DNA from 4 places in the Pseudomonas sp. ADAK18 genome. Region 4 is predicted to be linked to each of the others. Evidence: predicted binding sites of a transcription regulator. Region 4 holds the regulator's gene; each other region holds the start of a gene.

What was found. Region 4 encodes FliA, which starts transcription of late flagellar genes. Its sites were predicted from a motif close to CTAAAGTTTNNNNNNNNNNNGCCGNTAA; they were not measured.
Region 1: HKK55_RS06765 (methyl-accepting chemotaxis protein) is a predicted target of FliA. The motif match lies at 745-772, and genes of this name have one in related genera.
Region 2: flgM (flagellar biosynthesis anti-sigma factor FlgM) is a predicted target of FliA. The motif match lies at 1,465-1,492, and genes of this name have one in related genera.
Region 3: HKK55_RS18900 (methyl-accepting chemotaxis protein) is a predicted target of FliA. The motif match lies at 1,088-1,115, and genes of this name have one in related genera.

The regions. Positions count from the first base shown of each region.
Region 1 covers NZ_CP052859.1:1,504,840-1,507,039, forward strand. The annotation lists gene HKK55_RS06760 (Na+/H+ antiporter family protein) at 1-697, shown strand, start outside; gene HKK55_RS06765 (methyl-accepting chemotaxis protein) at 810-2,200, shown strand, end outside.
Region 2 covers NZ_CP052859.1:3,933,041-3,935,240, reverse strand. The annotation lists gene HKK55_RS17700 (flagellar brake protein) at 1-493, opposite strand, end outside; gene HKK55_RS17695 (flagella synthesis protein FlgN) at 589-1,056, opposite strand; gene flgM (flagellar biosynthesis anti-sigma factor FlgM) at 1,105-1,428, opposite strand; gene flgA (flagellar basal body P-ring formation chaperone FlgA) at 1,569-2,200, opposite strand, start outside.
Region 3 covers NZ_CP052859.1:4,185,153-4,187,352, forward strand. The annotation lists gene HKK55_RS18890 (biliverdin-producing heme oxygenase) at 1-555, shown strand, start outside; gene HKK55_RS18895 (YbaN family protein) at 627-1,028, shown strand; gene HKK55_RS18900 (methyl-accepting chemotaxis protein) at 1,188-2,200, shown strand, end outside.
Region 4 covers NZ_CP052859.1:928,423-930,622, reverse strand. The annotation lists gene HKK55_RS04295 (protein phosphatase CheZ) at 1-45, opposite strand, end outside; gene HKK55_RS04290 (chemotaxis response regulator CheY) at 64-438, opposite strand; gene fliA (RNA polymerase sigma factor FliA) at 608-1,348, opposite strand; gene fleN (flagellar synthesis regulator FleN) at 1,345-2,178, opposite strand.

The sequences.
Region 1 (2,200 bases), 580 kb from region 4:
GGTGTTTATCAGCTACCGCAAGAAACGCGTGTACGACTTGGAGAAAATCGAGCGGGTCGAGCAGGTCGCCGTGCAATACAACCCGTTGACCCTGCTGGTGGCCGGCCTGGCGATTGCCTCTGCGTTCATTATTCAGTTGTGGCTGGACTCGATGATTATTGGCGCCCTGGCCGGGTTCCTGATTTTCTCGGTGTCGGGCATCGTGCGCTGGCGCGAAACCGATGACCTGTTCACAGAAGGCATGAAGATGATGGCGATGATCGGTTTCATCATGATCGCCTCCTCAGGCTTTGCCGAGGTGCTCAAGGCCACCGGCGAAGTCAATACGCTGGTGGAAGCGTCCGCAGCCTTTATCGGCCATAGCCGTGGGGTGGGGGCCCTGCTGATGTTGCTGGTGGGTTTGCTGGTGACCATGGGCATCGGTTCGTCGTTCTCCACCGTGCCGATCCTGGCGGCGATCTTCGTGCCGTTGTGTGTGCAACTGGGGTTCAGCCCGCTGGCCATCGTGTGCATCGTCGGCACCGCCGGCGCCTTGGGCGATGCCGGTTCGCCTGCCTCGGACTCGACCCTGGGCCCGACCTCTGGCTTGAACATCGACGGCCAGCATCACCATATCTGGGACACCGTGGTGCCGACATTCCTGCACTACAACCTGCCGTTGCTGGCCTTCGGTTGGTTTGCCGCGATGACGCTGTAGGTTACCCGTGCAGGAGTTGTCGAGTGAAACGAGGCTGCGATAGCGGCCTACAGTTTTCTCCCGCCAAGCCGTTAACCCCATAAACCACCCTGCTAATCGAGAGAGAAAAACCATGCGCCTTAGCTTGAAGGCCAAAGTATTGTCCCTCGCAGTACTGCCTGTGCTGCTGTTTGCCGTGGTCATCAGCCTGACCACCGTGTGGATCCTCAAGGACCAGGCGCGCAACGAGGTGGAAGAAACCCGTCAGCGGTTGCTCGAAGATGCCAAGGCCACCCTGCAGAGTTACGTGGCGGTGGCGATGACTACCATCAAGCCGTTATACGACGCTGCGGCCCCCGGCGACGAGACAGCGCGGGCCCAGGTGGTCAAGTTGTTGTCCAGCATCAGCTACGGCAAGGACGGCTACTTCTTTGGCTACGACTCCGAAACCGTGCGCCTGTTCAAGGGCAACAGCCCGGAAGGTGTCGGCAAGAGCTTCAAGGACAACCGCGACCCGAACGGCGTGTACGTCAACCGCGACCTGGTGAAAGTCGGCAAGGACGGCACTCACTACCTGCAATACAGCTCATCGCTGCCGGGTAACGAGAAGGTGTTGGTCCCCAAACTGGGTTACACCGAATACCTGCCGAAGTGGGACATGGTGATCGGTACTGCGGTCAACCTGGATGGCATCGAAACCCAGGTCAGCGAAGTTGAAGTCAAGGTGCACGAGCGCATGGAAGGCGTGTTGCTGAGCATTATCGGCATCGCGGTGATCGTGCTGCTGGTGATTGCTGCGGTGGGCATGCTGGTAGCCAATACGATTTTGCGGCCACTGCACCTGATGAAGATTAACCTCGACGACATCGCCGCCGGTGAAGGCGACTTGACCCGCCGCCTGGCCATCACCAGCCAGGATGAGCTGGGCGAGTTGGCCGGTTCGTTCAACCGTTTCGTCGACAAGATCCACGGCCTGGTGCGTCAGATTACCGAGATGACCTCGCAACTCACCGGGCTGGTCAGCCAGGTTTCCGAGCAAGCCCAGCGCTCGGAGCTGGCTATGGAACGCCAGCGCCAGGAGACCGATCAGGTGGCCACCGCGATCAACGAAATGTCCTCGGCCGCCCATGAAGTGGCGCGCAGTGCCCAAGGCGCGGCCGTGGCCGCGCAGCAGACCGATGCCGAAGGTCAGGCCGCCAAGCGCGTGGTGGATGGCAGCATCGCGCAGATCCATGCGTTGGTCAGCGACATCCGCAGCAGCGGCGTGTCGTTGGACAGCCTGCAGAAGGACGTGTCGTCGATTGTCAGCGTGCTTGGGGTGATTCGTTCGATTGCCGAGCAGACCAACCTGTTGGCCCTCAACGCCGCGATTGAAGCGGCGCGGGCAGGCGAGGCCGGACGTGGATTTGCGGTGGTGGCCGACGAAGTGCGGGCTTTGGCCAGTCGCACCCAACAAAGCACCCAGGAAATCCAGGGCATGATCGACCGCCTGCAAAAAGGCACCGAGGCTGCTGTGGAATCTAT
Region 2 (2,200 bases), 3.0 Mb from region 4:
TGCAGCCGGTGGCGGAAATATCCAGCAGCTTGCCATTGATGGGGGCCTTGAGCTTCTCACCGCCCAACTCGACATTCACCAGTTGCGCCAGCTTCAGGGCGGCACGGAAGGCACTGCGGCGCTGATGGTAAACCACCTCGTCAGGCATGCTGCCGTTGTAGCTGCGGTGACCGTCTGTTTCGCTGATGGTCAGGGGGCCGTTGCTTTCCCAGGCCACTCGCACGCCGTCATGGAAACCTTCGATGCGGAAGGCTTCGCCATTCTCGAGGTAGCGTTCGCCGTCGCGGGGAATCATCTCGTCCAGGGCAAGGCTTTTGCTTTCCCGGTCCACATCCACCAGATAGCTCTGGAAGCGCTGGTTGCGTTCGTGGAAGGTGATGATCAGGGGATCATGACTTTCTTGCAGCAGCCGCAAGGTGGCGGCAATTTCCAGAGGTGTGGTGAGGACCTTGGGTGGCTGCGGAGCATCTTCCGCGTTAAGGGTGTTGAACACGGTTCTTCCATCTCCAGGCAAAATACGACTACACGCAAGAACCGGCATTTTGCCAGCATGTGGCGCGCCATGATAGGGCGCGCGATAAACCGGCGTCAGGCTTGGCTGAGGGTGCTTGGCTTGGCCAGGCGAGAGGTGGAACCCTGGGCGTTGTACAGCTCTGGAGGTTCGCCGCCATGAAGGATGCGCAACTGGTTGGCGGTCGTGGCTTGCTGAAGCTGGATCGATTGGCCGTTGAGTGCGTTGGCTTGCTGGCACTGGAGCAACAGCTCGTTGAGTGCTTGGCTCTGGCTCAGCAACGGGTCGCCGACCGAGGAATGACTGGCTAATTGTGCAAGGCCGTCGTGGTCAGGCGGTAGCCCCAGGCTGACCAGAATCTGGCTGCGCTTCTTGCCATGCTGTTCCAGCAGGACGATCAGCGACTGCTTGCGCGCCAGGATATCTTCCAGCAGGGGCATGTCCCGGCCGTACAGGGCCAGTGATTCCTCTTGAAGCAGCTCGAGCAAACGTTGCGCTGGAGCAAGGTCTTCAGTGATCAGTTGGAGTAAATTTTCGTCGTGCATGGCTGGCCTTGGGTTTTAAGCGTCCAAAAGCCTGGCGCAGGCCTTTGCCTAGCGCTCGGCTTCGAAGTTAAGCAGTTTGCTGGCTACACGGTTGTTGTCGACTTTATAGCTGCCATCGGCAATCGCCTGCTTCAATTCGGCCACGCGGGCTTTATTGACAACCGGTTGATCGCGCAGCGAGTCAGTGACCTTCTGCAACTGTTGAGCCTCATTGCTCAGGTGTACTGATTCCCCACTCTGGCTGGCACCGGCCTGTTCTGCCTTGGCGGGCAGAGGCTGGGGCTTGGCTTCAACGCTGTCCTTGGCCACGCTGGTGCGCGTATTGCCGGGAAGCGCCGGGGTGTTATTCAAACGACTGAAATCAATGACCATGTTAGAAAACCTCTGGGTATTTGGACGCTTGCCATGTTTTCGGCCATACCCGGACAAACTTTAGGCTCGATTGACAATAAACCTGTACGTGACGACGTCTGCTCACAGTGTAGGAAAAGCCGGCGCCCCGCGCCAGCTATCTAGAGTGCGACCTCCACTTGGCCCGGAGCTGTCACCCGTGCCTTGATCACTCGGTTGGAGTTGAGGTTCTTAACTCGTATTTGCTCGCTCATACCGCCATTGGACAAGGCTTCGCCAGGCATCTTTACGGTCAAGGTGCCGCTGCTGGCGGAGATCACCACCTGATCGCCCTTGCGCACGACTTCGGCCTGTTCGAGATGGACCAGGGTGATGACCTGGTCGGTGACCATTGGTCGGGTGAGTTTCTGTCCGACCGCCTGATCTACCGAAGTCAGGTACCCCTGACTGATTTGGCTGATGTCGCGTTCACGCAGGGCGACGTCGTCGAAACCGATGATTCCTGTGCGTTTCAGAGGCCGGGTGACGACAACGACATCACGAAACAGTTTGACCTGGGCGGGCACAAACACCGTCCAGGGTGAGGCCCCGTCGCAGCGTACCCGCACGGTGACGCGGCCGATGGGTTGGGCAGGGCTTTCCAGGGTGGCTGTCAATTCCTTGTCGCACATGGGCATACGCAGGCGCGGGTCCAGTGGGTTGACCTGGATTTCGTAGCGTCCCGGGGTCTGCGTGGTGGCCAGATAATCTTCTACAGTGAACTCAAGAAAGCCTTGGGTGACGCCGATAAGTA
Region 3 (2,200 bases), 3.2 Mb from region 4:
ACCCAAGACCTACACAAAAGCCTCGAGGACACCGTCGGCGAATGGGCCCCCACCGACACCCTTCCCGGCTTCACCCGTTTCGTGCAAATGCAGTACCTGTTTCAGTCGGAAATCCAGGCGCTGTACCACGACCCCGAACTGGTCAAACTGTTTGCCGACCTGCCTGAACGCTGCAGGGTAAAGGCCGCCCAAGCCGATCTGGTCGACTTGGGCGCCCAGGTTCCAGCAGCCGTTCCAGGCGCTCTACAAGCGCCGTCCAAGGCTCAGGCCCTGGCCTGGATCCGGGTATCGGAAGGTTCGAAGCTGGGTGCCGCCATCCTCTTCAAGCAAGCGGTTGCCCTGGGTTTCAGCGAAACCCACGGTGCCCGTCATCTGGCAGAACCCGAAGGTGGCCGCATGCGAGGCTGGAAAGCGTTTAATGCTATCTTCGACAACCTGCCCCTCAGTGCCGAAGAGGAAGCCGAGGTGGACCAGGCTTCCAGAGATGCCTTCGCACGTCTGGAACTGTTGTTGCGCACCGTTGGAAAACGCGCCACCAGCCCTCAGCCTGCATAAGTAACAGCGGCCATGGCCGTGCAACAACCGGTCGCTGATGGCGACCGGACACTCACCTCATATTATTGGCCATGACTCGACCTACCCTTTCACGCTCGAAAACCGCGCGCCTGCTGTTCGGCCTGCTGGCCTATGTCAGTCTGGGTATCGGCTTGATCGCGATTGTCGTACCGGGCCTGCCCACCACCGAATTCATCCTGCTGGCCGCCTGGGCCGCCACCAAGAGTTCGCCGCGCTTGAGCGCCTGGCTGGAAAACCACCGGTTATTCGGGCCGATCCTGTCCAACTGGCGCAACGGCAAAATCATCGCCCGCCGAGCCAAGATCAGCGCCACCGTGAGCATGCTGCTCTGCGCCGGCTTGATGCTGGTGATGCTGGAACATGGCTGGCCCATCTACCTGGCCATTGCTGGGATGAGCCTGGGCAACCTGTGGATCTGGTCACGGCCTGAGGCGTTGGCGCCTATCTCCTGATTGGCACCTATCTCTGTAGCCTCGACAGCGGCTACGGCCCTACCGTTCATCGCCTTCCTCTAATGAATTGGCCGCCCGCGCCGATGTTCCGGGCAAGGCGCCGAATGGACTTGGCCATGCACTGCTTGCATACCAATAAGTCCATTCGCGAGTAATCCTATGTTCGACTCCCTTTCCATCCGCTTGAAAATCGTGCTGCTGTCCGGTCTTTGCCTGTTGGGGGTGATCGCGCTGATTGTCAGCATGAATATTTATCAGGCCAATCAGAACGACGAACTGATCAGTGCATCGAGCTCGCGAATGCTCACCGCCAGTGTGGAAAACCTGCTCCAGGCGAAAGCCGCCGAACAAGCGGTACAGGTGCAGAAAACCTTCGGTGAAAGCCTGTTGGTCGTCACCGCCCTTGCCGACCAGATCAAAGACCTGCGCACCCTCGCTCGCAAACAGTCACTGCCCGCTGGCGCCCTGCGTGAAGAACTCAACCAGAACCTGAAGACTGCCTTCGAGCGCAACAGCAAGGTGCTGGGCATCTGGCTGTCGTTTGAACCCAACGGCCTGGATGGCCAGGACAGCGACTTCGTCAATGACAAGGTTCGCGGCTCCAACGAAGCCGGACGTTTTTCCAGTTACTGGAGCCGCGCTGGCGGCCAGGGACTGAACACGGTGATCGTCGAAGACGACCTGACCAAAACCACCCTTAACCTCAGCGGTACGCCCTACAACATCTGGTACACCTGCCCACGAGATACCCAACGCACCTGCCTGCTGGACCCTTACGCCGACGAAGTGGCCGGCAAATCGATGCTGATGACCACCATCTCCCTGCCACTGCTGGCAGACGGCAAGGTGATCGGCGTGGTCGGTATCGACCTCGCCCTCGATTCCCTGCAAGCGGCAGCCAACGCGGCGCAACAAGAGCTGTTCGACGGCGCCGGGATCATGGAAATTCTCTCCGGCACCGGGCTGATCGCCAGCTACAGCGGCCAGCCGGAGATGGTCGGCAAGAACCTCGTCGATACCCTCGGCAGTGAAGGCAGAGAAATCGTGCAACTGCTGGCCAGTGACACCCACAAGGTTCGCGAGCAAGACGACATGATCCGCGCCGTGTACCCGGTCAAGCCGATTGCCGATGCCAAATCCTGGGGCGTGGTGATCAAACTGCCCAAGCAAGT
Region 4 (2,200 bases):
CAGGGTCGACTCGAAGTCGGCCTGTGATGATTCGTTATGCTCCATAGCTCCCCCGTGGCGACATCAATGACCGATGCGTTCGAAGATTTTTTCGATCTTCTCTTTCAAGGCCAATGCAGTGAATGGCTTGACCACGTAACCGTTGACCCCAGCCTGGGCGGCTTCAATGATCTGTTCACGCTTGGCTTCGGCGGTCACCATCAGCACAGGAAGGCTGCGCAGTTTTTCATCGGCGCGCACGTGGCGCAGCAAGTCGATACCGGTCATGCCCGGCATGTTCCAGTCGGTTACCAGAAAGTCGATGCTCCCGCTGTTGAGGATCGGAATCGCCGTGGTGCCGTCATCCGCCTCGACCGTGTTAGTGAACCCAAGGTCACGCAACAGGTTTTTTATGATCCGCCGCATCGTTGAGAAGTCATCAACGATGAGGATTTTCATGTTCTTGTCCAATTCGACCTCCAAGCAGTCTTAAACGCGTCCAGCACCTGGGCGCGCCATTTCAATCATTCAGGCGTTACAAATAAGGACTACTGAGGCGCACCACGGGTTGAAACCGCCAGGGCTTTTGGCCCGGACGGTATCATTCGCAGTGTCCCCACACTGCCTGTCAGCGCGCTCGCCACTCTCCCAAACGCCCCCGCAAGCGGGCCGCGCACTGGCTGTGTAACTGGCTGACCCGCGATTCGCTGACCCCCAGGACTTCACCGATTTCCTTGAGGTTCAGCTCTTCGTCGTAGTACAGCGCCAACACCAGTCGCTCACGCTCCGGCAAATTGGCAATCGCGTCCGCCAGTGCGCTCTGGAAGCGTTCATCTTCCAGATCGCGTGACGGTTCGAGATGAGCACTCGCGCCGTCCTCGTGCAGCCCCTCATGTTCGCCGTCCTGCAAAAGGTCGTCGAAACTGAACAGGCGACTGCCCAAGGTATCGTTCAAAATCCCGTAGTAATCGTCGAGACTCAATTGGAGTTCGGCCGCAACTTCGTGATCTTTAGCGTCGCGACCGGTTTTTGCTTCAATTGAGCGAATGGCGTCACTCACCATCCGGGTATTGCGGTGGACCGAACGCGGCGCCCAATCACCTTTACGGACCTCGTCGAGCATCGCACCACGGATGCGGATACCCGCATACGTCTCGAAACTCGCACCCTTGCTCGCGTCGTATTTGGTCGACACTTCAAGCAAGCCGATCATCCCGGCCTGGATCAGGTCTTCGACCTGGACACTGGCGGGCAATCGGGCCAGCAAGTGATAGGCAATGCGCTTGACCAGTGGCGCATAGCGCTCGATCAATTCGCCTTGGCTGTCACGTGCCGACTTCTTGTAAAGGTTGTAGCCGCTGGATGTCATAGCACCGGTCCTGCGCTCGTCTGATGCACCAATCGCTCGACGAAAAACTCCAGATGCCCCCGGGGATTGGCGGGCAGTGGCCACGTATCGACCTTCTGGGCAATAGCCTTGAACGCCAGTGCGCACTTCGAACGAGGGAACGCTTCATAGACTGCACGCTGCTTTTGCACAGCCTTGCGCACACACTCGTCATAGGGAACTGCGCCGACGTATTGTAAGGCGACATCGAGGAAGCGATCCGTGACCTTGGTCAACTTGGCGAACAGGTTTCGCCCTTCTTGCGGGCTTTGGGCCATGTTGGCCAGCACCCTGAAGCGGTTCATGCCGTAGTCACGGTTAAGCAGTTTGATCAGGGCGTAAGCGTCGGTGATCGAGGTGGGTTCGTCGCACACCACCAGCAGTACTTCTTGCGCGGCGCGCACGAAGCTGACCACGGACTCACCGATCCCGGCGGCGGTGTCGATCACCAGCACGTCGAGGTTGTCGCCAATGTCACTGAAGGCCTGGATCAGGCCGGCATGCTGCGCCGGGCTCAGATGCACCATGCTCTGGGTGCCTGAGGCAGCCGGCACGATGCGGATACCACCAGGGCCCTGCAACAATACGTCGCGCAGCTCACAGCGGCCTTCGATGACATCGGCCAGGGTATGTTTGGGTGTCAGTCCCAGCAGAACATCAACGTTCGCCAGGCCCAGGTCGGCATCCAACAGCATGACGCGACGGCCAAGCTCTGCCAGGGCCAGGGACAAATTCACTGACACGTTAGTTTTCCCGACGCCACCTTTGCCGCCGGTCACCGCGATCACCTGTACGGGATGCATGCTGCCCATGTTCGTTCTTTACCTTGTCTTG